3 regions of the Bradyrhizobium sp. CB3481 genome follow, and region 3 is predicted to be linked to each of the others. Evidence: predicted binding sites of a transcription regulator. Region 3 holds the regulator's gene; each other region holds the start of a gene.

Region 1 (9,925 bases), 1.1 Mb from region 3:
CGCGCTGTTCAATGCGCTGATCGATGCGCTCGATCTCTATCCGGTATGGCGGCGGCGGCTGATCAAGGATTTCAACCGCAAGGTCAGCCTCACTGAGGACATCGAGCGGCTGACGCTCGCAACCGCGCCCGGCCGCAACGAATATGAGGGCGTGCTGGCCGCGCTCGCCGGCTCCGACCGCAAGGCGGCACTGGCGCTGGTCGCCGACCTGATGTCGATCGCCGGCACCACCAATGTCGGCGGACGAACGGTTGCCGAAATCGCCGATCGCTTCCTCGAACAATCGACGCTGAAGGCGGGCGCGCTGCCGCGCGATGCGCTCGACATCATCAAGCGCTTCCTCGCCATCGCCGGCGATCCCAACGAATCGGCCAAACAACTGCGCGCGCTGGCTTCCGACGCCAAGCTCGATCTCGACGCCGCGATCGATCAGCTCGAAAGCCGCATCGGCTTGATGGCCGCGCGCGGCGTCGACACCAAGATGACGCGGTTCTCCACCTCGTTCGGCCGCGGCCTCGATTACTACACCGGCTTCGAATTCGAGCTGCATGGCAAGGGTAAAGGCAACGGCGCCGAGCCGCTGATGGGCGGCGGGCGCTACGACGGACTGATGACGCAGCTCGGCTCGCCGACGCCGATTCCGGCGGTCGGCTTCTCGGTGTGGATCGAGGCGCTGACAGAGCTTGGCCAGTCCAGCGCGCAAGGGAGCGCCGCATGACCGCTCCCTTCGTTCTCGCCGTTCCCTCAAAAGGCCGCCTGCAGGAAAATGCCGAGGCGTTCTTCTCCCGCGCCGGGCTCACGCTGGCCAAGCCGCGCGGTGCGCGCGACTATCGCGGCACCATTGCCGGCGTCGATAATGTCGAGATCGCCTATCTCTCGGCGAGCGAGATCGCTTCGCAGCTCGCGCGCGGGATGGTGCATCTCGGCGTCACCGGCGAGGATCTCTTGCGCGAAAGCATCGTCGACGCCGACAAGCGCGTGCTCTTGATCGACAATCTCGGCTTCGGCAGCGCCAATGTCGTGGTCGCGGTGCCGCAGGCCTGGATCGACGTCCGCACCATGGCCGATCTCGACGACGTCACCACCGGCTTCCGCGCCCAGCATAACCGGCGGATGCGGGTCGCGACCAAATACATCAACCTGACGCGGAGCTTCTTTGCCTCCCACGGCGTGGTCGATTACCGCATCGTGGAGAGCGCCGGCGCCACCGAAGGCGCGCCCGCCGTCGGCACCGCCGAGCTGATCGTCGACATCACCACGACCGGCGCAACGCTCGCTGCCAACGGGCTAAAAGTGCTCGACGATGGCGTCATCCTGCGCAGCCAGGCCAACCTCGTCGCCTCGCGCGACGCTGATTGGTCGACGGAGGCGCGCGAGACCGCGCGCGTCATCCTCGACCACATCGCAGCAAGGGCTCGCGCCGCCAAATTCCGCGAAGTCCGCACCCGCTTTGCCGGCTGCAACGACAAGCTGTTGGCGGAGGCGCACAACCGCTTCGGCGTGGTGGCGCCGTTCGGCGGGCCGACCTCGTCGGGCATGCTCACGCTGCACTGCCCGCCGATGCACCTCTACGCGCTCGGCAGCTTCCTGCGCGAGCACGGCGCCGACACGGTCTCGATCGCCTCGCTGGACTACGTGTTCGACCGCGAAAACCCGTTATTTGCCAAGCTCGAGGCGTTCTTGCGGCAATAAGGCTGCCGTTTCGTTCATCGTTGCGACAGCCTCCAGCAGGTAGCATATACGGTTGGATAATCTGGGACCTGTTCGATGACGCTTGGCTCTGACGTTTCCCGCCTCACGACGGCCGCAGCCAGCGCCGCGGCGAAAGGCCTGTCGATTGTCGTGCCGGTCTACAATGAGGCGGCGGGCCTCGCCATGCTGCACGAGCGGCTGATCGGCCTCGCCCGCACGCTGATGGCGCGCTACGGGCTTGCGACCGAGGTCGTCTATATCGACGACGGCAGCGCCGACAACACGCTGGCGATCGCACGCACGCTCAAGGCCGACGGGCTCGACGTCCAGGTGGTATCGCTGTCACGCAATTTCGGCAAGGAAGCGGCGCTGATGGCCGGGCTCGACCACGCCCGCCGCGGCGCGGTGCTGTTCATGGACGGCGACGGCCAGCATCCGCCGAGCCTGGTCGAAAAGCTGGTCTCGCACTGGATCGATGACGGCTACGACGTCGTCTACACGGCGAAGGCGCATCGCGACAATGAATCGGCCACGCGCCGGCTTGCGGTGCACAGCTTCTACGCGCTGATCAACTGGGGCGCACGGCAGAAGATCCCGGAAGACGCCGGCGACTTCCGCCTGTTGTCGCCGCGCGCGGCGACCGCGCTGCGCCAGCTTCCCGAGCGCAACCGCTTCTTCAAGGGCCTGTCGAACTGGATCGGCTTCCGCCAGATCCGCGTCGACTACGAGCCGGCGCCGCGCGCGCATGGCGTCACCACCTTCAGCCCGGGCCGGCTGATCGGCCTGTCGATCGAGGGACTGACGTCGTTCTCGGTGGCGCCGCTGCGCTTTGCCAGCCTGCTCGGCGTGCTGCTCGCGCTCACCGCTTTCATCTTCGGCCTGACCATTCTCTGGGAGGTCTTGACCACCGGCAAGCAGGTCCCCGGCTATCCCTCGCTGATGATCGGGTTGATGACGATCGGCGGCGTGCAGCTCATCATGATCGGCATCGTCGGCGAATATATCGGCAAGATCCTCTCCGAATTGAAGGCGCGGCCGATCTACTTTGTCGCCGAGCATACCGAAAAGCGCGCCGACGGCGAGGCTGCGGCCAGCGAACGGACCGCCGCCGAATGAAGGACGACGCACTGCGCCGGATCTGGCTGTGCGCCGACGATTACGGGCTGGCCGAGGGCGTCAACCGCGCGATCCGCGAGCTGATTTCGCGAGGCCGCCTCAACGCCACCTCTGTCATGGTGGTGGGCCCGGCGATCGGCCGCGCCGAGATCACGGCCTTGCAGGAGGCGGCGGCGGCGAGCCCGCGCTGCGCCATCGGATTGCACACGACGCTGACCGCGCCGTTTCGTCCGCTGACAATGCATTTCCGCCCGCTCGATGGCGGCCTGTTTCTGCCGTTTCCGAACCTGTTGCGGTCGGGCCTGCTGCGCCGGCTCGAGCCTGAAATGATCGAAGACGAAGTGCTGGCGCAGCTTGCGGCGTTCAAGGAGCTGTTCGGCCGCGCGCCCGATTTTGTCGATGGCCACCAGCACGCGCAGCTCTTCCCGCAGGTCCGCGACGGCTTTTTACGCGCGGTGAAAGAGGCGGCGCCCGCCGCCTGGATACGCCAGTGCGGCCGCGGCAGGCCGCTCGCCAAACGGCTCGGCGCGCCCAAGGCGCTGGTGCTCGACATGCTCAGCGCGCAATTCCGCAAGCGCGCCGCCGATGCCGGCATCGCATTCAATCCCGCTTTCGACGGGGCTTATGATTTTTCAAAGCAGTCCAATTTCGGCGCGCTGATGTCCGAGTTTCTGGAAGGGCTGCCGGATGACGGGCTCGTGATGTGCCATCCCGGCTTTGTCGACGAGACGCTACAAAGCCTCGATCCTCTCACCACCCAGCGCGAGGCGGAACACGCCTATCTCGCCGGTGACCAATTTCCGGCATTGCTGGCGGCGAATAAAGTTACATTGAGCTGACAAGACGCGACAAATGCGCCCGGCGTTTTGTCGCATACCAAAATTTAATCCGGCCGCCCACTACTTGCGACATAAAGCCCGCCCTACATCTTGCCGGCGCGTCGACGACGACGCGAGGGAGAGGGCCATGACACCGCAAGAACGCCAACTGATTGACGATCTTTTCGACCGGCTCGCCAAGCTGGAAAGCGCCAAGCGCGATCCCGAGGCGATGTCGGCGATCATGCAGGGCCTGCGCAACGCGCCAAACGCGGTCTATGCGCTGGTGCAGACGACGCTGGTGCAGGACGAGGCGTTGAAGCGCGCCGATATGCGCATCCAGGAACTGGAAGCGGCGGCGGGCCAGCAAGGCCAGCAAACCCAACCTGGCGGCTTCCTCGATTCGATGCGCGACGCGATCTTCGGACAGAGCCAGGGGCAAGGTTCGCATGGCTCGGTGCCGAACGTTCGTGCGCCCGAGATGGGCAACCGGCCGACATGGAATAGTGGCCAGGTGCTGCAGCAGACGCAAGGCGGCGGACCGTACAATCAGCCGGCTTACGGCCAGCCCTATGGCGGCGCCCAGCAGCAGCCGTCGGCATTCGGCGGTGGCGGCTCGTTCCTCGGCACGGCGGCGGCGGCCGCGGCCGGCGTGGTCGGTGGCTCGCTGCTGGCCAGCAGCATCCGCTCGATGATGGGCGGCGGCAATCACCAGGCGTTCGGCGATACCGCCGGCCATAGCGGCGGCGTCGAAGACCGCAGGCCGTGGGGCGATCAGTCCGGCGGCGACCTCGCGCGCGATGCCGGCATCAACGACATCGGCTCGTCGAGCCGGCGCGCCGATAGCGGCGGCGACAATGATTACGGCTCTCGCCAGGGCTTCTTCGACCAGGCTTCGCATGACGATGACGACGATATGGATCACGATGGCGACGGCTTTGACGGCGACGATGGCGACAGCGGCAGCGATTACGCGTAAAGCCTGCGAGAGTTGAAAATCAAACGGCCGCCCCACTGGGCGGCCGTTTCATTTCAAATCACATCACCGTAGATCAAATCACCACCACCTTGGCGCCGACACCGACGCGGCCGTAGAGATCGATCACGTCCTCGTTGCGCATCCGGATGCAGCCGCTTGAGACGTTGGTGCCGATGGTCCAGGGCTCGTTGGAGCCGTGGATGCGATAGAGCGAGGAGCCGAGATACATCGCGCGCGCACCGAGCGGATTGTCTGGGCCGCCTTCCATGTACCGCGGCAGGTCGGGACGGCGCGCCAGCATTTCCGGCGGCGGTGTCCAGGCCGGCCATTCCTTCTTCGCCGAGATCGTCTTGACGCCCGACCAGGTGAAGCCGGGCCGGCCGACGCCGACGCCGTAGCGCAGCGCCTTGCCGTCGCCCTGCACCAGGAACAGGAACTTGTTCGGCGTATCGATCACGATGGTGCCCGGGCTCTCTTTGCCGTGATACTCGACCAGCTGCTTTTCATATTTCGGATCGAGCCGGTGCTGCGCCGGATCGAGCACCTGCTCCTCGCGCTGCATCGATTGCTGCGGATCCATCGGAGGCAGCAGCATGCGCCGCCCGCCATATTCCGGCATCTGCTGATAGACCTGCTCGCGCTGATAGCGCCCGCCCTGCGGCGCGTCGCCGAACAGGAATTCGATGAAGCCGCCGCCCATGTTGGAGCGCTCGGCGGCGGCCACGCGCACCGGCGGCGGCGCGGGCTGCCGCGCGTAGATCACGGTGGGCTCGGGTGATGATGAGGCGTCGATCGCCGCGGCCTCACCGGCAAAGCAAAGACAAGACGCGCTCGCCAGGAGCGCCAAAGAGATTTTTCCGGACATCGACGTACTCTGTACTGTTCGTCACTTGTGGGAACGCAGGCGGCGCGACAAACGCCGCTGCATGCGAACAATACAAATCAAAACCTAATCGGTTTGGTAAACGTAACAGGCGTTTCGATTCACCATCCCGGCAATGGCGCGCGAATTTGCCCGGTAGCGTTTATTTTGCGTGAACGCACGGCCCTCATGGTTAATCGATGGTATTCGTGCGCCGATATGCAAGTTTCGCGCGTGAACCTCACGTTAAATCGCCTTGGTCTACAACACCTTCGAACTGGAAGGGGCGGGAAAATCTCATGTCGGTCAATCGCAAACGTTTTCGTATCGAATCCATTTTGGGCGACGCGCCAATTGTCATGCATGAAGAAGGCGGCGAGATCGGCCCGATGCACAAAGAGATCATGGCCGAGCTGCGCGCGATCCGCGCCCAGATGGCAAGCTTCGGCCATGCCGGCGCCCCCACCAGCGTACAGTCGGAAATCGCACGCGAGACCGCCGATGCGCATGCGCTGCTTGAAACCTATCGCGCCCAGATCGAGCAGTGCGAGAAGCTGAAGGTCGAGCTCGACCTGATCCACGACGCGATCAACCGCACCAAGCGCGAAATCGCCACCCTGCACGGCAAGAGCTTTGACGGCCAGGAAATGGCCAAGGTCAACGGCGAACTCGGCGCCGTCGTCGGCGGCACTGAACAGGCCACCCAGCAGATTCTGGAAGCTACCGAAGCGATCGACCAGGCGGCGACCGCGCTCTCCAAGAACATCTCGCCCGACCAGCAGAAGCTGCTCTCAGAAGAAATCCAGGAACGCGTCGTCTCGATCTTCGAGGCCTGCAACTTCCAGGACCTCACCGGTCAGCGCATCAGCAAGGTGATGACCACGATGAAGTTCATCGAGCAGCACATCTACACCATGATGGACATCTGGGGCGGCGTCGACGCGATCAAGGCCCATGCCATTCCGGTCGTCGACACCCGCGAGGGCGATGCCAAGCTGCTCAACGGTCCGAAGCTCGATGGCGACATCGGTCACGCCTCGCAGGACGACATCGACGCCATGTTCAATTGATCGGCTGGTTAACGCAGCCCAAACAAAACGCGGGCAGCGATGCCGGCGTTTTTTGTTTCTGACCCCTTCCCCGCTATCATCGTCCGCGAAGGCGAAGGCGGACGATCCAGTATTGCAGAGACGTCAGCGATTCATCTGAGGGGCCGCAGCGTACTGAATGCCCGCCTTCGCGGGCATGACAAACACCCGTGTCGCGCCAGCCTCACGCCCGCGGGGCGCAGCGGACATAGACCATGTTGCCGTAGCGGACCGCGGCATCCTTGTCGATGAAGCGGGTGATCAGCACGCGGCCATCGAACGAGATGATCTCGCGGTCCTGTTCCCCCCCGGCGGGACCGGCCGGGCCGATATAGTTCTTGCCGCCCGGTGAGCCCTTGAGGCGCAGCTCCTGCGGGGTGGCCTGGTCGGCCAGATGCATGACGACACCGCCGGAGGTGCCGGCGCCGATCACATAGGGCTGCTTGCACTGGCCGCGCGCCGCCGCCTCGGTGCGGGCGCGATCGTTCGGATTCTGGAACGAGGCAAGACCCCACCGGCCGACGATCTCGTCGGCGCGGATAGTCGCCGGCATTTCGGGCGCGACGCCGGGCTCGGCCTCGGGCGCCGGATTGGACGACAGCGAAGGCAAGCTCATGCTGCCGCATGCTGCGAGCAAGACCGTCAGCGCCGACGCGGCCGCCAGATTGGCAACCGTACGCGCATTACGTGAGCTGATCATCGCATTCCCCCGACAATTCCTTGGCCGCTCCCGTCAAGCAGCCAACCGTAAAAAGCCTGCCGGAGCAATGACGTCGGTCGAATTACGCCGCTGCACCGATTTGGTTTCCGTGGGAGCATCCTATACCGGCCTCAAGAAGGCCTTAACCCCCTTGTTTGCTTGACAGGATCAGCGCCAAGCCATATTTCCCGGCCCCACGTTTAGCACTCAACCGCGAAGATTGCTAAGGGCGCGCTGTCCCGCCCGGGGGCGGCTTCGAATACCCGGCATATCCGCCATTTTCAATGGCGCAGACCTGAAACCGAGCCTTTCCCAGAGGAACTTCAAGAGGAGACGTCATGGCCAAAACCAAATTCCGCCCGCTGCATGATCGTGTCGTGGTCAAGCGCATCGATGCCGAAGAGAAGACCAAGGGTGGCATCATCATTCCCGACACCGCCAAGGAAAAGCCGTCGCAGGGCGAAGTGACCGCCGTCGGCCCGGGCGGCCGTGACGAAACCGGCAAGCTGATCCCGATCGACGTCAAGGTCGGCGACCGTGTGCTGTTCGGCAAGTGGTCGGGCACCGAGGTCAAGCTCGACGGCGAGGAACTCCTGATCATGAAGGAGTCCGACATCATGGGCGTGCTGACGTAACACGCGCTCCCCCTCACCCTGAGGAGACAGCGAAGCTGCCGTCTCGAAGGGCCCTTCGTTCCACAACTCATCCTTCGAGACGCGGCAAAACGGCCGCTCCTCAGGATGAGGACCATTCCAGGAGCAAATTCAATGGCTGCCAAAGACGTTAAATTTTCCGGCGACGCCCGCGACCGCATGCTGCGCGGCGTCGACGTTCTCGCCAACGCGGTGAAGGTGACGCTCGGTCCCAAGGGCCGCAACGTCGTGATCGAGAAGAGTTTTGGCGCACCCCGCATCACCAAGGACGGCGTCACCGTCGCCAAGGAGATCGAGCTCGAGGACAAGTTCGAGAACATGGGCGCGCAGATGCTGCGCGAAGTCGCCTCCAAGACCAACGACACCGCCGGCGACGGTACCACCACCGCAACCGTGCTGGCGCAGGCCATCGTGCGCGAAGGCGGCAAGGCGGTCGCGGCCGGCATGAACCCGATGGACCTCAAGCGCGGCATCGACATCGCGGTGCACGCCGTGGTCAAGGATCTCGAGAAGCGCGCCAAGCCGGTCGCCGCCTCGTCCGAGGTTGCCCAGGTCGGCACCATCTCGGCCAATGGCGACACCGCGATCGGCAAGATGATCGCCCAGGCGATGCAGAAGGTCGGCAATGAAGGCGTGATCACCGTCGAGGAGAACAAGTCGCTCGAGACCGAGGTCGACATCGTCGAGGGCATGAAGTTCGACCGCGGCTATCTGTCGCCCTACTTCATTACGAATGCCGAGAAGATGACCGCCGAGCTGGAAGACGTCTTCGTGCTGCTGCACGAGAAGAAACTGTCCGGCCTGCAGGCGATGCTGCCGGTGCTGGAAGCCGTGGTGCAGTCCGGCCGTCCGCTCTTGATCATCGCCGAGGACGTCGAGGGCGAGGCGCTGGCGACGCTGGTAGTCAACCGCCTGCGCGGCGGCTTGAAGGTCGCCGCCGTCAAGGCGCCGGGCTTCGGCGACCGCCGCAAGGCCATGCTGGAAGACATCGCGATCCTGACCGGCGGTCAGCTGATCTCCGAGGAACTCGGCATGAAGCTCGAAAGCGTCACCATCAACATGCTGGGGCGCGCAGGCAAGGTCGTGATCGACAAGGAGAACACGACCATCGTCAAGGGCGCCGGCAAGAAGAAGGACATCGAGGCCCGCGTCACCCAGATCAAGGCGCAGATCGAGGAGACCACCTCGGATTACGACCGCGAGAAGCTGCAGGAGCGGCTGGCCAAGCTCGCCGGCGGCGTTGCGGTGATCAAGGTCGGCGGCGCGACCGAGGTCGAGGTCAAGGAGAAAAAGGACCGCGTCGAGGACGCCCTCAACGCGACCCGCGCGGCCGTGCAGGAAGGCATCGTGCCGGGCGGCGGCGTGGCGCTGCTGCGCGCTAAGAAGGCCGTCGGCCGCATCAACAACGACAATTCCGACGTCCAGGCCGGTATCAACATCGTGCTGAAGGCGCTGGAAGCTCCGGTGCGCCAGATCTCGGAAAACGCCGGCGTCGAAGGCTCGCTCGTGGTCGGCAAGATCCTCGAGAACAAGTCGGAGACTTTCGGCTTCGATGCCCAGACCGAGCAATATGTCGACATGGTCGAGAAGGGTATCATCGACCCCGCCAAGGTGGTGCGCACCGCCCTGCAGGACGCCTCCTCCGTGGCCGGCCTCTTGGTGACCACCGAAGCCATGGTCGCCGAACTGCCGAAGGAGCCGGCCCCGGCGATGCCCGGCGGTGGCGGCGGCATGGGTGGAATGGGCGGCATGGGCTTCTGAGCCTATTCTGCCTACAATTATTTCCAGCGGGAGGCCCGCCACCGAGGTGGCGGGCCTTTCCATTGGTGCCGATATTTTGCCGTCCTACTTCACGCCTCCCGGCAAGCAGCCTATATTTGAGGAAACCGGAGTTTTCCGATGGCCGATGCAAACGCGCCCGTAAAGATTTCCGCCGATCTTCCCAAAGAGCTGTTCGACGCGCTGGTCGAACTAGCGAACAAGCGCGGCGTCTCGGCGAATACCGTCTTGCAGGAGG
Region 2 (9,925 bases), 3.0 Mb from region 3:
GCCTTATTGGGACGGTGGCTACGCCGGCAACCCGACGATCACGCCGCTGGTACGCGAGTGCGATTCGCACGACACGCTTCTCGTGGCCGTCAATCCGGTCGAACGGCAAGGCATACCGCGCTCGGCGCGCGAAATCCTCGATCGATTGAACGAGGTCTCGTTCAACGCGACGCTGCTCAAGGAGCTGCGCATGATCGCACTGCTCCGACAGGTCGTGGATGCCGGAAGCTCCGAGGGGCGCAAATGGGCCGAGATGCGCATCCATCTCATCACCAGCAAGGTGCTGGCTGACCTCGGCGCATCCTCGAAGTTCAACGCCGAATGGGATTTCCTTTGCATGCTGCGCGACGAAGGCCGCCATGCAGCGGAGGCCTTCCTTGCGGCGAACGGCCAGAACATCGGCCAGCGTTCGTCGGTCGATCTGGACATCCTGTTACAGCACGTTTGACGGCAAGAGGTTTGACGGCATGGGTCTCGTCGGAATCCTTGTTGCCCTTGGCCTCCTTGTCTGGTTGTCGTTCCGCGGATGGAGCGTGCTCCTGCTCGCGCCGGCCGTGGCGATCGTCGCTGCGGCCTTCGCCGGGGAGCCCCTGCTCGCCCATTGGACCCAGACGTTCATGGGCAGTGCTGCGAACTTCATTGCGCAATTCTTCCCGATATTTCTCTTGGGCGCGCTGTTCGGCAAGCTGATGGACGACAGCGGGTCGGTCCTTGCCATCGCCCGTTTCATCAGCAGCAGGCTGGGACAGCGCCGGGCGATCCTTGCTGTCGTCCTTGCGGGCGCGCTCGTCACTTACGGCGGCGTGAGCCTGTTCGTCGCCTTTTTCGTGTTGGCGCCGATGGCCCGGGAATTGTTTCGTGTCGCTGACATCCCGCATCGGCTCATGCCGGCCGCCATTGCTTTGGGCACGTCCACCTTCACGATGTCAGCCATGCCCGGAACGCCGGCGATCCAAAACACCATCCCGATGCCTTTCTTTGGCACGACGCCATTCGCCGCGCCCGGATTGGGCGTGATCGCTTCGGTAATCATGCTCGCCTTCGGGCTATGGTGGCTCGGCCGCGCCGAGGCATCGGCGCGCAAGTCCGGCGAAGGCTATGGCAGAGATGCCGAGGCCTCTGCCGGCAATGTTGCTGACGATCAATTCATCCGGGAACGCGCCACATCGTCCCATGAATTCGATCCAGCCGAAATAACCCATGGCAAGCGCAGCGAGGTGCTGCCGCCAATCGCCACGGCCGTCATCCCGATCCTCGTCGTCGTCGGCGTGAACCTTCTGATGTCGGCCGTGATCCTGCCACGCCTCGACTTCTCGTTTCTTGGGGAGGCGCGTTGGGGCGGGACATCGCTTGCGGGCGTGGCCGGGGTATGGTCGGTTGCGGTCGCGCTCGCCACCGCCACGGTGACCCTCATTGCGCTCAATCGGGCCCGTCTGGCAGATGTCCGGGCGAGCATGGATGCCGGCGCAAACGCGTCGGTGCTGCCGATTTTCAGCGTGGCAAGCCTGGTCGGCTTCGGCGCTGTCGTCGCGGCGCTGCCGGCCTTTGCGTTGGTGCGCGACTGGGTGCTGTCGATCTCCGGCGGACCTCTCGTCTCTCTGGCGATCGCCACGAATGTCCTTGCCGCGCTGACCGGCTCGGCTTCCGGCGGATTGACCATCGCGCTCGATGCTCTCGGCGACACCTACCTGCAAATTGCCAGGACGGCCCACATCGATCCGGGGCTCATGCACCGCATTGCCGTGATCGGCTCCGGCACGCTCGACAGCCTGCCGCACAACGGCGCCGTCGTGACGCTGCTTGCGGTCTGCGGCTCGACCCATCGCGACAGCTACTTCGATATGGTGATGGCCAATATCGTTGGGCCGGTCATTGCGCTGGCTGCCGTGGTCGCCTTAGGTTCAATGCTTGGGTCTTTCTAACCGCCGCCCTACTCCAGCCGCTCCACCTTGCGCAGCGACGGGAACAGCTTCATCCAGAGCAGCGCGACCGCGATGGTGCCGACGCCGCCGATGACGGCGGCCGGCACGGTGCCGAACAGCGCGGCGGTGACGCCGCTTTCGAACTGGCCGAGCTGGTTGCTGGCATTGATGAACAGGAAATTGACCGCGCCGACGCGGCCGCGCATCTCATCGGGCGTCGCTAGCTGCACCAGCGAGAAGCGGATCACGACGCTGATCGTGTCGGCGGCGCCGAGCAGCGCCAGCGCCAGCACCGACAGCCACATCCACTGCGAGAGCGCAAATATCACCGTTGCTGCGCCGAACACGATCACGGCCTGAAACATCCGCAGACCGACATGGCGGTTGATGGTGTGGCGGGCGAGATAGGCGGTCATCAGAAGCGCGCCGACCGCGGGCGCGGCGCGCAGGATACCGAGCCCGAGCGGGCCGGTCTGCAGGATGTCGCGCGCATAGATCGGCAATAGCGCGGTGACGCCGCCGAGCAGCACCGCGAACAGGTCGAGCGAGATGGTGCCGAGAATCGCCGGGTTGTTGCGGATGAAACGGACGCCCGCGTACACGTCGTCCGACGTCGTGTCGGGCTTCGAAAGCTCCTGCCGTTCCGCCTGGATGAAGCCGGTGAGGACTGCGCCCGCCAGCCAGAATACGACGATGACGAGATAAGGCAGGCTCGGCGCAAGGACGTACGCGAGACCGCCGAGCGCTGGCCCGGTGATGGTCGCGATCTGAGCAGCGCCGGAGGAAATCGCAGTGGCCCGCTGCAGCGAGCCCTTTGGCGCGATCAGCGGCAGCAGCGCGGCCGTAGCCGGACTCTCGAACGCGCCGGCGATCCCAATCACGAAGGTCGCGATGAAGATCTGCACCTCGTTGAGCCAGCCGGCAAAGGTCGAGACCGCCAGGAACAGCGCCGTCATGGCTTCGGCGATCTGGCAAAGCTGCACCACGCGCTTGCGCTCGAAGCGATCGGCGGCATGGCCGGCCACGAAAACCAGCAGCGCCGTGGGCAGGAACTGCACCAGCCCGACCATGCCGAGATCGAAGGCACTGCCGGTGAGGTCATAGATCTGCCAGCCGATCGCGACCGCGGCGATCTGGCTGGAGAAGCGCGAAAGGCTGCGCGACAGCAGGAAAAACAGGAACGGCCCGTGCCTGAGCAGTTCGCGGGCACCCACCGGTAGCGTCGAGGACATGGCGGAGACGGGTGGCCGAGCGCGGCATGGTTGTCAATGGCGAGGCGCGGATAGGTACCGTGTCCCGGACGCAGCGCGGCGCGAAGTGCCGCGCTGCTGAGCCGGGACCTATTTCCATGCGCGAGATGGGTCCCGGCTCTGCGGCGCAGCGTCAAGTGGCGCTGCACCGCGTCCGGGACACGAGTTGGGGGTTTCACAATCTTGCGGCGCTGGCATAATCCCGTCAGGGGCTTCGGGGGATCCATGCTGCAGCTACAATCGGCGTTTGGCGTGCTGGCGCTATTGGCCATCGCGTGGGCGCTCAGTGAAAACCGCCGCGCGGTCTCGCTGCGGCAGGCGGCCATCGGCCTTGCCACCACCATCGTCACCGCGCTGGTGCTGCTCAAGCTGCCGCCGGTGGCAAAAGCATTCGGCGCCATCAACGATGCGGTCAACACCATCTCGGCGGCGACGCGCGCGGGCACCTCCTTCGTGTTCGGCTATATCGGCGGCGGCGCGCTGCCGTTCGATCTCAAGGCGCCGGGCGCGGATTTCGTACTGGCGTTCCAGGCATTGCCGATCGTTCTTGTTATGAGCGTCCTGACCACGCTGCTGTTCTATTGGCGCGTGCTACCGCCGATCGTGCGCGGCATGGCGTGGCTGCTAGAGCGCACGCTCGGCGTCGGCGGCGCAGTCGGGCTGTCCACCGCGGCCAATATCTTTCTCGGCATGGTCGAGGCGCCGCTGTTCATCCGCCCCTATCTGGCGCAGCTGACGCGCAGCGAATTGTTCCTGGTGATGACCGGCGGCATGGCCGGCATCGCCGGCACCGTGCTGGTGCTCTATGCCACCTTCCTGGCGCCGCTGATTCCGGATGCTGCCGCGCATTTCGTGATCGCATCGGTGCTTGGCGCGCCAGCGGCGATCCTGGTCAGCCTGATCATGGTGCCGGAAACATCGGACAAGCGCACCGGCGGATCATTGGAAGATCCTGATATGCAGACGTCCTCGACCATGGATGCCATCGTCAAGGGCACCACCGCGGGACTCGAACTGCTCCTCAACATCGTCGCGATGCTTTTGGTGCTGGTGGCGCTGGTCTATCTCGCTAATGCCATTCTCGGCCTGTTGCCCGAGATTGGCGGCGCAAAAATTTCGCTGCAGCGGCTGCTCGGCTATTTGATGGCGCCGGTCTGCTGGCTGATCGGCCTGCCCTGGCCGCAGGCCATCACGGCCGGAAGCCTGATGGGCACCAAGACCGTGCTCAACGAGCTGATCGCCTATCTCGAATTGTCAAAACTCGGCGCTGAGGCGCTCGATCCGCGCTCGCGGCTGATCATGCTCTATGCGATGTGCGGCTTCGCCAACTTCGCCAGCCTCGGCATCATGATCGGCGGCCTCGGCACCATGGCGCCGGAGCGCCGCGAGGAAATCAACGCGCTGGGATTGAAGTCGATCGTATCGGGGACGATCACGACGTGTTTGATGGGCGCGGTGGTGGGGGTTCTCACATAGATTGCCGTCATGGCCGGGCTTGTCCCGGCCATCCACGTTCTTGTTCTGACCGACGAGAAAGTAAGACGTGGATGCCTGGGTCAAGCCCGGGCACGACGAGCGTAGGTAAACGCACGTCCCTTACGACGCCAACTCCACCGTCTTGAAATCCGCCGGCAAGATCACTTCCAGCAGTTCCACGTCGTCGGAATAATCCATGATCAGGTGTTTGATGCGCGGCGGCTGGGTCCAGGCGCTGCCCTCTTTCATCAGCGTCTCGCCTTGCCCTTCCATGTAGGTCTTCACCCAGCCCTTGAGCACGTAGACCATCTGGAATTCGACGTCGTGGTAATGCAGCTTGGAAACTTCCGCCGGATTGCACGGACCCTGCAGGCGGATCACATGCGCCTGCGCCAGGCCATGGGTCGCATCCTTGATGCCGAGGTCGCGGTACTTTGCGTAAGTGCGCAGGCCGTCGGCTTTGAAATCCTCTTCGCGGTGATGGCTGATGGCGATGGTCTGCTTCGGCCGCGCCTTCTTAGCGGGCTTGGCCTTCGACACGCGCGCCTTGGATTTGATGGTCTTGCGGGCCGAGGACTTGGCTGATGCCTTGTGGCCCGACCATTTTTTCTTCACGGCGGGCTGTGCCGCGGGCCGTGATGTCACTTTCTTCCTGGCCATTTGTGCCTCCCTTTTTGTTTATCGCGGAAGCTAACACGAATTCGCCTGCGTAGGGTGGGTTAGCCGAAGGCGTAACCCACCGCAGCGCTGCGGCACGCAGAAGCATGGTGGGTTACGCTGCGCTAACCCACCCTACGCCGCCCAATCAATGCAGCTGAAACACCCCGTCGACCGCGCGCAGCTCGGCCGGCTTGATCAGCCTGGAATGGGCGACGGTCACGGAATACAGCGGGCCATCAAGCTTCTCCTGCCAGAAAGCGAGGAAGTCCTTCAGCGCCGGGAATTTTGGAAAGAGATCGTAGTTCTGCCAGACATAGGTCTGCAGCAATGAAGGGTGGTCCGGCATCCGATAGAGGATTTGCGCCGTCGTCAGCCCGTAACCCAGCACCTGTTTCCGGAAGTCGTCGGAAACACCAACCCGCGAGACCATGCCTGTACCTCCATTTCTGGAGCGCATTGTCGTGGTGGCACCGAGCCACCCCGGCGGAGATGCGCTCACATGAGAGAATTGTGACGCACGCTACCAACCCATCACAAGCCTAAATGTTTAATGATGTGTTGAAAATTCCAGCATTAGCAGCAGCTTAGCCCACGTGCTAATACGGGATCGGGCGGTGACCGGTCGGGCGTTAAGCATGCCGGAGAAATTTGGCAGACGAGATATTTGAGTGCTAATTTTTCTGCTAGAAGCCCTTGTCCCCCAAACAAGTCTGGCCTAAATCTGCCGCAGCCGCATTGGCACTCGCCGGTGCGGACTGCTAACAATCCAGAATTCGACAACATTTCCAGACGTTTAGGAGGACTGCATGACATTCCGTCCGCTTCACGACCGCGTCGTGGTCAAGCGCATCGACGCAGAAGAGAAGACCGCTGGCGGCATCATCATTCCGGACAGTGCCAAGGAAAAGCCCTCCCAGGGCGAAATCGTCGCCGTGGGCCCGGGTGGCCGCGACGAAGCCGGCAAGCTGATCCCGATCGACCTCAAGGTCGGCGACCGCGTGCTGTTCGGCAAGTGGTCGGGCACCGAGGTCAAAATCGACGGCCAGGAGCTCCTGATCATGAAGGAGTCCGACATCATGGGCGTGCTCGACCTGCCCGCCTCCAAGAAGAAGGCCGCCTAATCCTTCGCCTGCCACGCTCACCCTGAGGAGCGCCGCAAGGCGCCTCCCCTCAAAGGGTGAGAAACAAAGATCAACTCAGGGAAACCAGATATGTCAGCCAAAGAAGTCAAATTCGGCGTTGATGCCCGCGACCGCATGCTGCGCGGCGTCGACATCCTCGCCAATGCCGTGAAGGTCACGCTCGGTCCGAAGGGCCGCAACGTCGTGCTCGACAAGTCGTTCGGCGCGCCCCGCATCACCAAGGACGGCGTCACCGTCGCCAAGGAGATCGAGCTCGACGACAAGTTCGAGAACATGGGTGCGCAGATGGTGCGCGAAGTCGCCTCCAAGTCCGCCGATGCGGCCGGCGACGGCACCACCACCGCGACCGTGCTCGCGGCTGCGATCGTCCGTGAAGGCGCCAAGTCGGTTGCCGCCGGCATGAACCCGATGGATCTCAAGCGCGGTATCGACCTCGCGGTGGAAGCCGTGGTCGCCGACCTCGAGAAGAACTCCAAGAAGGTCACCTCGAACGAGGAAATCGCCCAGGTCGGCACCATCTCGGCCAACGGCGACGCCGAAATCGGCAAGTTCCTCGCCGACGCCATGAAGAAGGTCGGCAACGAGGGCGTCATCACGGTTGAAGAAGCCAAGTCGCTTGAGACCGAACTCGACGTCGTCGAGGGCATGCAGTTCGACCGCGGCTACATCTCGCCCTACTTCGTCACCAACGCCGACAAGATGCGCGTTGAGATGGAAGACGCCTACATCCTGATCAACGAGAAGAAGCTGTCCTCGCTGAACGAGCTGCTGCCGCTGCTGGAAGCCGTGGTGCAGACCGGCAAGCCGCTGGTCATCGTCGCCGAAGACGTCGAAGGCGAAGCCCTCGCCACCCTCGTCGTCAACCGTCTGCGTGGCGGCCTGAAGGTCGCGGCCGTCAAGGCTCCGGGCTTCGGCGATCGCCGCAAGGCCATGCTGCAGGACATCGCGATCCTGACCGGCGGCCAGGCGATCTCGGAAGATCTCGGCATCAAGCTCGAGAACGTCACGCTGCAGATGCTCGGCCGCGCCAAGAAGGTGATGATCGACAAGGAAAACACCACGATCGTCAACGGCGCCGGCAAGAAGGCCGATATCGAGGCCCGCGTTGCCCAGATCAAGGCGCAGATCGAGGAAACCACCTCGGACTACGACCGTGAGAAGCTGCAGGAGCGTCTGGCCAAGCTCGCGGGCGGCGTCGCGGTGATCCGCGTCGGCGGCGCGACCGAGGTCGAGGTGAAGGAGCGCAAGGATCGCGTGGATGACGCGATGCATGCGACCCGCGCGGCTGTTGAAGAAGGCATCGTGCCGGGCGGCGGCGTCGCCCTGCTCCGCGCCTCCGAGCAGCTCAAGCGCATCAAGACCCAGAACGACGACCAGAAGACCGGCGTCGAGATCGTGCGCAAGGCGCTGTCCGCACCGGCCCGCCAGATCGCGGTCAACGCCGGTGAAGACGGCTCCGTCATCGTCGGCAAGATCCTCGAGAAGGAGCAGTACAACTACGGCTTCGACTCGCAGACCGGCGAGTACGGCAACCTGGTCTCCAAGGGCATCATCGACCCGACCAAGGTGGTCCGCACCGCGATCCAGAACGCGTCCTCGGTCGCGGCTCTCCTGATCACCACCGAAGCCATGATCGCCGAACTGCCGAAGAAGAACGCTCCGGCGGCCGGCATGCCCCCGGGCGGCGGCATGGGCGGCATGGACTTCTAAGGCCAACCACTCAAGGCAATCACAAGAATGCAGAACCCCGGCAGCGATGCCGGGGTTTTTGCTTGGAACAACAATGTTGCCATAACACGGCGAATGCCGACGCCTCCCTTGCAACGCTACGCTGAGGAAAAGATCGGCTTCGGCCTGAAATATCCTTGTTATGCACAGTTCGACATAAATATACGATCGTTTGTGTTGACAAGCTCAAAAAAATATTCAGCGAGAGTCGCAATTCGAACCGACGTTTCGCTTCTCTTGGCCCAAAGTCGATAACGGGTAAGGGGCTAAATCAAAGCTCATCCAAAATCTGATCGAACACGGAGCGTGAGCTCTCGTGACGCAAACGAGCGTCGCGGAGAATGCTTTCGCTTGGAAGGAGTAATGTCGCGTGAGTGAAAGCGAAATGAAAGTGACGACAAACGGAACCAAAGCGAACGGAACCAATCTCTTCGGAATGCCGCTGCCGGACTTCTCCAAGATGGCCTTGCCCGGCATGGCCGGCAGCGAACAGGTCCTCGCCCGCACACAGGAAGGCTTCGAGAAGATCAAGGCCGCGTCGGAGAAGATGACGGAAGCGCTGTGCGAGACCTATTCAAGCAACGCCAAAAGCGCGACCGACTACGGGCTGAAGGTGTTTGAACTCTCAAACGCCAACACCGCCTCCACGCTGGATTTCATGATCCATCTGTGCGGCAGCAAGTCGGCGACCGATGTTCTCACCTTGTCCGCGGAGCAAGCACGCAAGGCCATCGTCGCCGCTTCCGATCAGAACAGGGAATTGTGGACACTTGCACAGAAGCTTGCGACCGAAACGGGTGAACCGATCAGGAAGCACTTCAGCAAGGTGTTCCACCAGGCCGGCTAGCGAGCCTGCTCAATTCACGTCCAGGACGTTCGACGAGGATCCGGCCGGTTGGACAGCCCGGCGAGCACAAGCCCCACCAGCACTGCTCGACCGAACGAGGTGCGCGATGCCCCCCAGTAAAGCCGCACCGACAAGGGCAATCCAACCGGCCGGTGCTCTTCGCGCCAACAATCTAGGCAATCACAGGGAGAGCGACATGGGTATGGTGATGGTCAAATGTCCGCAAACTGGACATGCGATTCCCACCGGTATCAGGACTGATCGTGAAAGCTTCGGCCGCCGGCCGGTATTCTTCTCGCGCACCCGTTGCGTGATCTGTCATACCGATCACCCGTGGTTTGCGCGCGAAGCCTGGGTCGAGGAGCCAGTCATCGGAGTGCAGCATCATCACGCGAGCGCCACTGCGTAATGGTTTCACGCTGATCAGATGATGGTCGGGACGGAGGGGACGTTATGCCGCGCACGGACAATTCAAGCGAGACATCCACCTGGCTGTTGCAGGCCAAGGACATACTTGATGAGGCACGACGGCTAAAGCCGGGTCCGGAGCGCAAGGAGCTGCGCCAAACCGCGAAGGTACTGCGAGAGATTGCAAGACTCGAGGCGGCATCTCGGTCAGCACGTGAACATGATTTGCGGCAGAGAACCTGATCGGTGGGCGATCCGCTCGATCGGCTTTCCCCAACATGATAGCCGCAAGTCCAAGGTGGAAGGTCAGTCGGCGGCGCGAAGCGCCTTCACATCGCATCACGCGATTTGACTTCGGGCAGAACCGCCGCGCGAGATTGAGCCGAATTCGACGAGAATATCTCCTCTACTTCGAGGCGCATGGCGTTGTGGCACTCGCAAGCGGCGGCCGCGAGCCGCGCCCGGTTGATCTCGATCAGGCCGCGCCGATCT
Region 3 (9,925 bases):
GGATACGGTCAAGCCAAACGGTAATGCGCCAGACCTGCCAAAGTGCCGGCGTTCCCGCGATAACACACTGTGCAAGCTGAATGAATCATGACTGGCGGGCGAGCATCGCACCTCGCCCGGCTGCGGTTCTCAGGAGGCGGCGCGGTTGCCGAAGAAGTCCTTGACCTTGGTGAAGAAGCCGGCCGCTTCCGGCTGGGTGGCGCCGGACGACAGTTTTTCGAACTCGGCGAGGAGTTCCTGTTGCTTCTTGGTCAGATTCTGCGGCGTTTCGACCACGACCTGGACATACATGTCGCCGGTCTGGCGCGAGCGGAGCACCGGCATGCCTTTTGATGCAATGCGGAAACGGCGGCCCGACTGCGTTCCGGCCGGCACCTTCACCTTGGTCTTGCCCTTTTCGATGGTCGGGACCTCGAATTCGCCGCCGAGCGCGGCCGCGACCATGGAGATCGGAACCCGGCAGTGCAGATCGGCGCCGTCGCGCTGGAAGAATTCGTGGGTGGCGAGCGAAAGGAAAATATAGAGGTCGCCGGGCGGGCCGCCGCGAATGCCAGCCTCGCCTTCGCCGGCGAGGCGAATGCGCGTGCCGTCCTCGACACCGGGGGGAATATTGACCGACAACGTGCGGTCGCGCGTCACGCGTCCTGATCCCGCGCAGTTCGGACAGGCATCTTCGATCATCTGACCGCGGCCCTGACAGCTCGGACAGGTGCGCTCCAGCGTGAAGAAGCCCTGGGCCTGGCGGACGCGGCCGGCGCCGCCGCAGGTCGAGCAGGTCTTCGGCTTGGTGCCGGCCTTGGCGCCGGTGCCCGAACAGGGCTCGCAGGTGACCGAGACCGGAATCTCGATCTGCGCGGTCTTGCCCTGGAACGCTTCCTCGAGCGTGATCTCCATGTTGTAGCGCAGGTCGGCGCCGCGCTCGCGACCGCCGCCGCGCCGCTGTCCGGCCATGCCGAACAGGTCTTCGAAAATATCCGAGAAGGAGGACGCGAAGCCGGCGCCGAAGCCGGGGCCGCCGCCGCCCATGCCCTGCTCGAACGCGGCATGGCCATAGCGGTCATAGGCGGCACGCTTCTCGCCGTCCTTCAGCACTTCATAGGCTTCGTTGATTTCCTTGAACTTCATTTCGCTGGTGGCATCGCCCGGATTCTTGTCCGGATGCCATTTCATCGCCAGCTTGCGGAAGGCGGACTTGAGCTTCGACTCGTCTGCGTTCCGCTCGACTTCCAGGGTTTCGTAATAGCAGCGCTTGGTGGACATCAGTCAAACCCGCCCGAAATTCGCCTTCATGCCGAAAGCACCAGCAATCGAAGATGCCGCCATCGGCTTAAAGAAAAATGACCCCCACCCATCGAACGCCTGACCGCGCGCTCTTTTGGATGAGGGTCATGATCGAAAGCCCGCTTAAGCCGACTTCTTGTTGTTCTTGTCGTCGTCGACCTCGGTGAACTCCGCGTCGACCACGTCATCCTTGGCGGCATCCTTCTTGGCGTCCGCCTCGGCCTGCTGCTTGTACATGGCCTCGCCGAGCTTCATCGACGCCTGCGCCAGCGTATTGGTCTTGGCCTTGATGGCCTCGGCATCGTCGCCCTTCAGCGCTTCCTTGAGGTCGCTGACGGCATCCTCGATGGCGCGGCGCTCGCTCTCGGCGACCTTCGAACCGTGCTCGGCCAGCGCCTTCTCGGTGGAATGCACCAGCGCATCGGCATGGTTCTTGGCGTCGACCGCCTCGCGGCGCTTCTTGTCCTCGGCCGCATTGGCCTCGGCGTCCTTGACCATCTTCTCGATGTCGCTCTCCGACAGGCCGCCGGAGGCCTGAATCCGGATCTGCTGCTCCTTGCCGGTCGCCTTGTCCCTGGCCGAGACGTTGACGATGCCGTTGGCGTCGATGTCGAAGGTGACCTCGATCTGCGGCATGCCGCGGGGGGCCGGCGGAATGCCCATCAGGTCGAACTGGCCGAGCACCTTGTTGTCGGCCGCCATTTCGCGCTCACCCTGGAAGACGCGAATGGTGACGGCGTTCTGGTTGTCCTCGGCGGTCGAGAACACCTGGCTCTTCTTGGTCGGGATCGTGGTGTTGCGGTCGATGATGCGGGTGAACACGCCACCCAGCGTCTCGATGCCGAGCGATAGCGGGGTCACGTCGAGCAGCAGCACGTCCTTGACGTCGCCCTGCAGCACGCCGGCCTGGATCGCGGCGCCGATGGCGACGACCTCGTCCGGGTTGACGCCCTTGTGCGGCTCCTTGCCGAACAGCTGCTTGACGACTTCCTGAACCTTCGGCATGCGCGTCATGCCGCCGACCAACACCACCTCGCCGACTTCGGCGGCGGTGAGGCCTGCGTCCTTCAGCGCCTTGCGGCACGGCTCGATGGTCTTCTGCACGAGATCGTCGACCAGCGCCTCGAACTTGGCGCGGGTCAGCTTCATCGTCAGATGCTTCGGTCCGGTCTGGTCCGCCGTGATGAACGGCAGGTTGATTTCGGTCTGCGTCGTCGACGACAGCTCGATCTTGGCTTTTTCAGCGGCCTCCTTCAGGCGCTGCAAAGCGAGCTTGTCGTTGCGCAGGTTGATGCCCTGCTCCTTCTGGAACTCGTCGGCGAGATAGCTGACAAGACGCATGTCAAAGTCTTCACCGCCGAGGAAGGTGTCGCCATTGGTCGACTTCACCTCGAACACGCCGTCGCCGATTTCCAGAATCGAGACGTCGAAGGTGCCGCCGCCGAGGTCGTAGACCGCGATCGTGCCGGATTTCGATTTGTCGAGACCGTAGGCGAGCGCGGCCGCCGTCGGCTCGTTGATGATGCGCAGCACTTCAAGACCGGCGATCTTGCCGGCGTCCTTGGTGGCCTGGCGCTGGGCGTCGTTGAAATAGGCGGGGACGGTGATAACGGCCTGGTCGACCTTCTGGCCGAGATGGGCTTCCGCGGTCTCCTTCATCTTCTGCAGGATGAAGGCCGAGACCTGCGAGGGCGAGTAGGTTTTGCCGTCGGCTTCGACCCAGGCGTCGCCGTTCGATGCCTTGACGATCTTGTAGGGAACGAGCTTCTTGTCCTTCTCGACCATCGGGTCGTCATAGCGGCGGCCGATCAGGCGCTTCACCGCAAAGAACGTACGCTCGGGATTGGTCACCGCCTGACGCTTGGCAGGCTGGCCGACGAGGCGCTCGCCGTCATCGGTGACGGCAACGATCGAAGGCGTCGTGCGCATGCCCTCGGCGTTCTCGATGACTTTCGCAGTCTTGCCATCCATTACGGCGACGCACGAATTCGTGGTGCCGAGATCGATCCCAATGACCTTTCCCATGGTCCTCATATCCTTCTTTTTGCGGCAGGTTGGCTGGGCCCTGGACGGCGCACCTAACCGAACCCCCAACGTTCAAATACTCGCGATATTGCGACGGTGAGCCTCATATAGGAGGGTGGGTTGGGCCCGCAAGGACCGAAAGCAAGCTTAGGGCCTGAAAAGGCTGATGTTTGAAAGATTGTGTCAGCCATGGCACGGGCCGCCCTGCACGTCGAGCCGCGTTAAGAAACTGGCAAGGCCTCCATCATCCATGGCGCTGAAGTAGTGGCGGGCGCCGCGCCTCATCCACGCCGCGCGCCAGAGGGGGAGCGGTATTTGGCCGCTGCAAACGCCTCAAAAAAGCGCCCCGAGGATGGGCAAAATCGACACATATCGCGATGTAACGGGGGAACGGACGCCTATCCTGCCCTGTTGCAGGGACGTCAAAACCGCTAAAAGCGGGCCGACTGGAACGACCCCGTCGTGCCCCGAGGCCCCCAGGATTCCACAAGCTGCATTGTCCGACCTTGAACGGCCGCCATACCAAACCGGTAGATCCTCTATGACGCCATTTCGATCCTTCGCTGCGGTTGCCCTGATCGTCGCCGCTCTGTCTTCTGCCGATTCCGCGCTCGCCGCCGACCCGGTCTTCCCGCCGGGCGCCAGGGTCGGCATGACGCCGCTGGTCGGCCTCAACAAGGCCAGAACGTTCACGGGATTCGAGACCGAGGACCAGGGCGTCAAGGTGCTGGTCACCGACCTGCCCGCCGACGCCTATGGCGAAGTCGCCAACGCCTTCAAGGCCAATCCGGCCGGCGCCGGCGGCATCAAGCCGGAGAGCCTCGAGACTTCAGCAGGGCTCGGCTACTATACGATCGAAAACGGCAAGGACGGCGCCACCAATGTGCGCCGCTATTCGATGATCCTGCCCGGTCCCACCTTCTCCGGCTATATCGCCGTGCAGGTGCCGGAAAACGCCTCGAAAATCTATACCGACGATGCCATCCGGCAGATGTTTGCCACCGCCGCGATCCGCACCGAGGTGCCGGTCGACGAGCAGCTCGGACTGATGCCGTTCAAGATCAGCGAGCTTTCGAGCTTCAAGAACGTCCGCACGTTGGCGCCGGGCGCGGCTCTCATTCTCTCCGACAGCGACGAGAAGAAGGGTTTTGAGATCGCCCCCTTCATGATCCTCGGCATGATCGGCTCGACCGCGGCTTCGCCCGACGATCGCGGCCGCTTCGCCCAGCAGATCGCGACCACGATCCCCGGCGTGCGCGACGGACGCATCACGATGAACGAGCCGGTCCGCATCGACGGCCAGCCCGGCTTCGAGACCCGGATCGACGCCGTCAGCGGCAAGGACAATACGCCTGTTACCATCGTGCAATGGGTGCGGTTCGGCGCCCAGACCTCGCTTCGCATCATCGGCTCGTCGCCGCGCGACGAGTGGACCAAGGCCTTTCCGCGCTTCCGCGCGGTGCGGGACGGAATCCAGCCAAAGACCTGATCCCGCCCTTGGCGGCTCGCGCCGCAATTTCGGGCTTTCGTTCGTACACACATGGAACTAGCCTTCCCTGCAGTCGGGTTTGCAACAGGGGAGACGCGCTATGCTTTCTCGCAGGCTGGTTCTGACAGGTTTTGGCGCGACGTCGGTCGCTGCCCTCTTACCCGGCGCGCTGATGGCCGCGCCGATCAAGCCGGATGACGCTTCCGCGCTGATCGTCATCGACGTGCAAAACTGCTTCCTTCCCGGCGGCAGCCTCGCGGTCAAGGACGGCGAGCAGGTCGTTCCCGTGGTCAACCGCCTCGCCAAGGGTTTTGCCAATGTGGTGCTGACGCAGGACTGGCACACGCCGGGCCACGTCTCGTTCGCGACCTCGCATGCCGGCAAGAAGCCGTTCGAAACCGTCGATCTCCCCTATGGCAAGCAGGTGCTATGGCCGGATCATTGCGTGCAGGGCACCGACAGTGCCTTGCTATCAAAGGATCTCGCGATCCCGCATGCCGGGCTCGTCATCCGCAAGGGTTTCAACAAGAACGTCGATAGCTATTCGGCCTTCACCGAGGCCGACGGCAAGACCACGACGGGGCTCGCCGCTTACTTGAAGGCGCGCAAGGTGAAGCGGGTGTTCCTCGCCGGCCTCGCCACCGATTACTGCGTCGCCTGGAGCGCGCTCGACGCCCGCAAGGCCGGCTTCGAAACCTATGTGATCGAGGACGCCTGCCGCGGCATCGACCTGCAGGGCTCGCTCGCCAAAGCCTGGGCCGACATGACCAAGGCCGGCGTCAAGCGCATCCAGTCGGGTGATATTGCGGTTTGAGGTGCAGTACGTGCACGGTGGTAAACCCTCATCCTCAGGAGCCGCATTAGCGGTGTCTCGAAGGATGAAGGCCGGGATGCATCAGCGGGGCCTCATGGTTCGAGACGGCGCTAAAGCGCCTCCTCACCATGAGGGTCTACTGTCTACGCCGCGCTGTTCGGTTCGTTGTTCGCAGGCGCAGCCTTCGCGCCGCCCTTGGAGACGCCGACCAGTGCCGGGCGCAGCACGCGCTCGCCGATCATGAAGCCAGCCTGCACGACCTGAACCACCGTTCCCGACGGGACCGACGGATCGGGCACCTCGTACATTGCCTGCTGGAAGTTGGGATCGAACTTCTCGCCCGACGGATCGAACTTCTTGACGCCGTTCTTCTCCAGCGTGTTGAGCAGCGAGCGCTCGGTCAGCTCGACGCCTTCAATGAAGGCCTTGATGCCGGGATCGGCGGTCTCCCTGGCTTCGGCCGGAATGGCATCCAGCGCGCGCTGCAGATTGTCGGCGATTTCGAGAATGTCGCGCGCGAAACCGGTGATGCCGTACATCTTGGAATCGGCAACCTCGCGCCGCGTGCGCTGGCGCAGATTTTCCATCTCCGCCAGCGTGCGCAGCATCTTGTCCCGCGCCTCGGCAACCTCCTTCGTCAACGCCTCGACCGATCCTTCCTCGGGATCGTCAGGCATGATGTAGGGTTTCGAGACCACGGGCTCGCCGGTCTCCGCCGGTTTCGCCTCATCGTTACTCGGCCGGTTGGGATCGGTCATAAGGCTGCCTTCTCAAGAAACGCATCTGGTTCGATGGGGGGATTTGCTGGCCGGGATATCGTGCTTTAGAGGCCGAAAATCAAGCGTTCCATGGCGTTTTTGAGGGAAGCATGTCTTTCGGCGCGATCCGGAGGGGCCCCGCGCTGCCCGGAGCAAGATATATCAGAACCATAAAGCCGTGGATTGGACCTCAATTCGGCCCGGATCAACCGCCCAGCATCCGGCTGACGATCCGCGCGGCGTAATCCACCGTCGGGATCACCCGCGCATAATTCAGCCGCGTCGGCCCGATCACGCCGAGAACGCCGACGATGCGGCCCGAGGCGTCGCCATAGGGCGCGATGATGGTGGAGGAGCCGGACAGCGAGAACAGCTTGTTTTCCGATCCGATGAAAATCCGCACGCCTTCGGCGCGCTCGGCGCGGCCAAGCAGATCGATCACCCCGCGCTTGGTCTCGAGATCGTCGAACAGCGACTTGACGCGTTCGAGATCTTCCAGCGCGTGCAGGTCCTCCAGCAGATTGGCGTGCCCGCGCACGATCAACTGGCGCTCCTCGTGTTCGCCGCCGGACCAGCTCGCGATGCCGGCCGCGATCACCTTCTGCGTCAACTGATCGAGCTCGGCCCGGCTCTGCGCCAGCGCGTTTTCGAGCTCCAGCCGCGCTTCCGCCAGTGTGCGGCCGCGAATCCGGGCGTTGAGGAAATTGGTCGCTTCGGTCAGCGCCGCGGGCGGAACGCCGGGCGGCAGCGCCAGCACCCGGTTCTCGACCTGGCCGTCTTCGCCGACCAGCACGACCAGCGCGCGCTCCGGCTCCAGGCGGACGAATTCGATATGCTTGAGCCGCGAATTGGATTTCGCCGTCAGCACCACCGCCGCCGCGCGCGTCAGGCCGGAGAGCCGCGTCAGGGCTTCGCCGAGCGCCGCCTCGACCGATTGCGCGCGCCCGACCGAGGCCAGCTGGTTCTGGATCGATTCCCGCTCGGGCTCGGTGAGGTCGCCGACCTGCATCAACGCGTCGACGAAGAAGCGCAGGCCGAGTTCGGTAGGCAGCCGCCCTGCCGAAGTATGCGGCGCGTAGATCAGGCCGAGCGTCTCGAGGTCCGACATCACGTTGCGGACCGACGCCGGCGACAGCGGCACCGCGATCAGGCGCGAAATGTTGCGCGAGCCGACAGGTTCGCCGGTGGCGAGATAGCTCTCGACGATTTGCCGGAAAATGTCGCGCGAGCGCTCGTTGAGCTGGGCGAGCCCCGCATGCGGCGCGATCAGGCCGATCGGATCGTGGTGGGCCACTGTTAACTCCCTGATGCCCCCTAATTTGTCGTCCCAGGGCGCCGATGACAAGCGCGCTTTGCCCGCCAAATCGGCGGCCCAAACCCCTGCCAAAAACCCTTGCCGCTGCCCGCTCCCCCTCCTACAAGCACCGCAAACGGATTTTCGCTCGATTTTCGAAAGGATTCCCCATGCGGCCAAGCCGCCGTGCGCCGGATCAGTTGCGCCCCGTGTCGCTGGAACGCGGCGTGGTCAAATACGCCGAAGGTTCCTGCATGGTTAAATTCGGCGATACCCACGTGCTGGTAACCGCCACGCTGGAAGAGCGGCTGCCGCCCTGGCTGAAGGGCCAAGGTCGCGGCTGGGTCACCGCCGAATATGGCATGCTGCCGCGCGCCACGCTGGAACGCACCCGCCGCGAGGCCGCCGCCGGCAAGCAAGGCGGCCGCACCGTCGAGATCCAGCGGCTGATCGGCCGCTCCTTGCGCGCGGCCGTCGATCTGGAGGCGCTCGGCGAGCGCCAGATCACCGTCGATTGCGACGTGATCCAGGCCGATGGCGGCACGCGCACGGCCTCGATCACCGGCGCCTGGGTGGCGCTGGCCGACTGCATCGCCTGGATGAAATCGCGCAACATGCTGAAGGCCAACGTGCTGCGTGACAATGTCGCCGCAATCTCCTGCGGCATCTATCAGGGCACACCGGTGCTCGATCTCGACTATGCCGAGGATTCCGAGGCCGAGACCGACGCCAATTTCGTCATGACCGGCGACGGCCGCATCATCGAGGTGCAGGGCACCGCCGAGAAGACGCCGTTCTCGCAGGACGAGTTCCTCGCGCTGATGGAACTGGCGCGCAAGGGCGTCGCGCGTTTGGTGGACTTGCAGAAGCTGGCCGTGGCGTAGTCTGATCGCCCATGCACCGTCGAATCACCGGCCGCCTCGTGATCGCGACCCATAATCCCGGCAAGCTTGCCGAGATGCGGGAACTGCTCGCGCCGCATGGCGTCGAGGCGGTCTCGGCCGGCGAGTTGGGCCTGGACGAGCCCCATGAAACCGGCAAGACGTTTCGGGCCAATGCCGCGATCAAGGCGATCGCGGCCGCCAATGCGGCGCAGTTGCCGGCCTTTGCCGACGATTCCGGCCTCGTGGTCGATGCGCTCGACGGCGCACCGGGGATCTACTCGGCGCGCTGGGCCGGCGAGGGCAAGGATTTCACGGCCGCGATGACCCGGATCGAGCGCCTGTTGCAGGAGCGCGGCGCGACCACATCAGACAAGCGCAAGGCGCATTTCGTCTCGGCGCTATGCGTGGCGTGGCCGGACGGCCATCTCGAAGAGGTCGAGGCGCGCGTCGACGGAACGCTGGCCTGGCCGCCCCGCGGCACCGCCGGTTTCGGCTACGATCCGATGTTCCTTCCCGACGGACATACGCGTACCTTCGGCGAGATGGCTTCGATCGAAAAGCACGGCCTGCCCCCGCTTGGCCTTGGCCTGTCGCACCGCGCCCGCGCCTTCGTCAAACTGGCGGAGATCTGCCTTGGCTAGCACCGAGCGCCATTACGGCAAGCGAGCGGCCTTCGGCGTCTACGTGCACTGGCCGTTCTGCCTGTCGAAATGCCCGTATTGCGATTTCAACAGCCATGTCCGCCACGCCGCGATCGACGAAGCGAGATTTGCCCGCGCGTTCGAGCGTGAGATCGAAACCACGGCTGAGCGCACCGGTGAGCGAACCGTCACCTCGATCTTTCTCGGCGGCGGGACGCCGTCGCTGATGCAGCCGCACACCGTCGGCGCCGTTCTGGATGCGATCGGAAAACACTGGCGCGTCGCCGACAATGTCGAGGTGACGCTGGAAGCCAATCCGACCAGCGTGGAGGCAACGCGGTTTCGCGGCTATCGCACCGCCGGCGTCAACCGCGTTTCGCTCGGCGTGCAGGCGCTCGACGACGCGTCTCTCAAGGCCCTTGGACGGCTGCACAGCGCGCGCGAAGCGCTCGACGCCGTCGCCATCGCGCGCAGCGCGTTCGACCGCTACTCGTTCGACCTGATCTATGCGCGCCCCGACCAGACGCCGCAGATGTGGGCGGATGAACTGAAGCTGGCGATTTCAGAAGCCGCCGAGCACCTGTCGCTGTACCAGCTCACCATCGAGGAAGGCACGCCGTTCTTCGGGCTGCACGCCGCCGGCAAACTGAAGACGCCGGACGAGGCGCTGGCGCGCGCGCTCTATGATGTGACGCAGGAAGTCTGCAGCGCGCACGGTCTTCCGGCCTACGAGATTTCC

The links. The regulator HrcA, encoded in region 3, represses chaperone genes, less so after heat shock. The targets are predictions, from matches to a motif close to GTTAGCACTCNCNNNNNGNGAGTGCTAAC.
Region 1: the regulator HrcA is predicted to act here: its motif matches at 7,455-7,483, upstream of QA643_RS05920 (co-chaperone GroES).
Region 2: the regulator HrcA is predicted to act here: its motif matches at 6,043-6,071, upstream of QA643_RS15355 (co-chaperone GroES).

The regions. Positions count from the first base shown of each region.
Region 1 covers NZ_CP121647.1:1,241,932-1,251,856, reverse strand. The annotation lists gene QA643_RS05965 (ATP phosphoribosyltransferase regulatory subunit) at 1-718, shown strand, start outside; gene hisG (ATP phosphoribosyltransferase) at 715-1,692, shown strand; gene QA643_RS05955 (glycosyltransferase family 2 protein) at 1,768-2,808, shown strand; gene QA643_RS05950 (ChbG/HpnK family deacetylase) at 2,805-3,647, shown strand; gene QA643_RS05945 (DUF2076 domain-containing protein) at 3,775-4,605, shown strand; gene QA643_RS05940 (L,D-transpeptidase) at 4,679-5,470, opposite strand; gene QA643_RS05935 (protein phosphatase CheZ) at 5,767-6,537, shown strand; gene QA643_RS05930 (hypothetical protein) at 6,740-7,255, opposite strand; gene QA643_RS05925 (hypothetical protein) at 7,146-7,418, shown strand; gene QA643_RS05920 (co-chaperone GroES) at 7,594-7,890, shown strand; gene groL (chaperonin GroEL) at 8,023-9,669, shown strand; gene QA643_RS05910 (hypothetical protein) at 9,808-9,925, shown strand, end outside.
Region 2 covers NZ_CP121647.1:3,191,305-3,201,229, reverse strand. The annotation lists gene QA643_RS15385 (patatin-like phospholipase family protein) at 1-448, shown strand, start outside; gene QA643_RS15380 (GntP family permease) at 468-1,922, shown strand; gene QA643_RS15375 (MFS transporter) at 1,931-3,154, opposite strand; gene QA643_RS15370 (nucleoside transporter C-terminal domain-containing protein) at 3,398-4,648, shown strand; gene QA643_RS15365 (cupin domain-containing protein) at 4,769-5,308, opposite strand; gene QA643_RS15360 (usg protein) at 5,454-5,738, opposite strand; gene QA643_RS15355 (co-chaperone GroES) at 6,115-6,429, shown strand; gene groL (chaperonin GroEL) at 6,520-8,160, shown strand; gene QA643_RS15345 (phasin family protein) at 8,564-9,025, shown strand; gene QA643_RS15340 (hypothetical protein) at 9,222-9,434, shown strand; gene QA643_RS15335 (Crp/Fnr family transcriptional regulator) at 9,763-9,925, opposite strand, start outside.
Region 3 covers NZ_CP121647.1:168,355-178,279, forward strand. The annotation lists gene dnaJ (molecular chaperone DnaJ) at 130-1,260, opposite strand; gene dnaK (molecular chaperone DnaK) at 1,405-3,306, opposite strand; gene QA643_RS00805 (hypothetical protein) at 3,848-4,795, shown strand; gene pncA (bifunctional nicotinamidase/pyrazinamidase) at 4,896-5,609, shown strand; gene grpE (nucleotide exchange factor GrpE) at 5,753-6,367, opposite strand; gene hrcA (heat-inducible transcriptional repressor HrcA) at 6,573-7,661, opposite strand; gene rph (ribonuclease PH) at 7,832-8,545, shown strand; gene rdgB (RdgB/HAM1 family non-canonical purine NTP pyrophosphatase) at 8,557-9,186, shown strand; gene hemW (radical SAM family heme chaperone HemW) at 9,179-9,925, shown strand, end outside.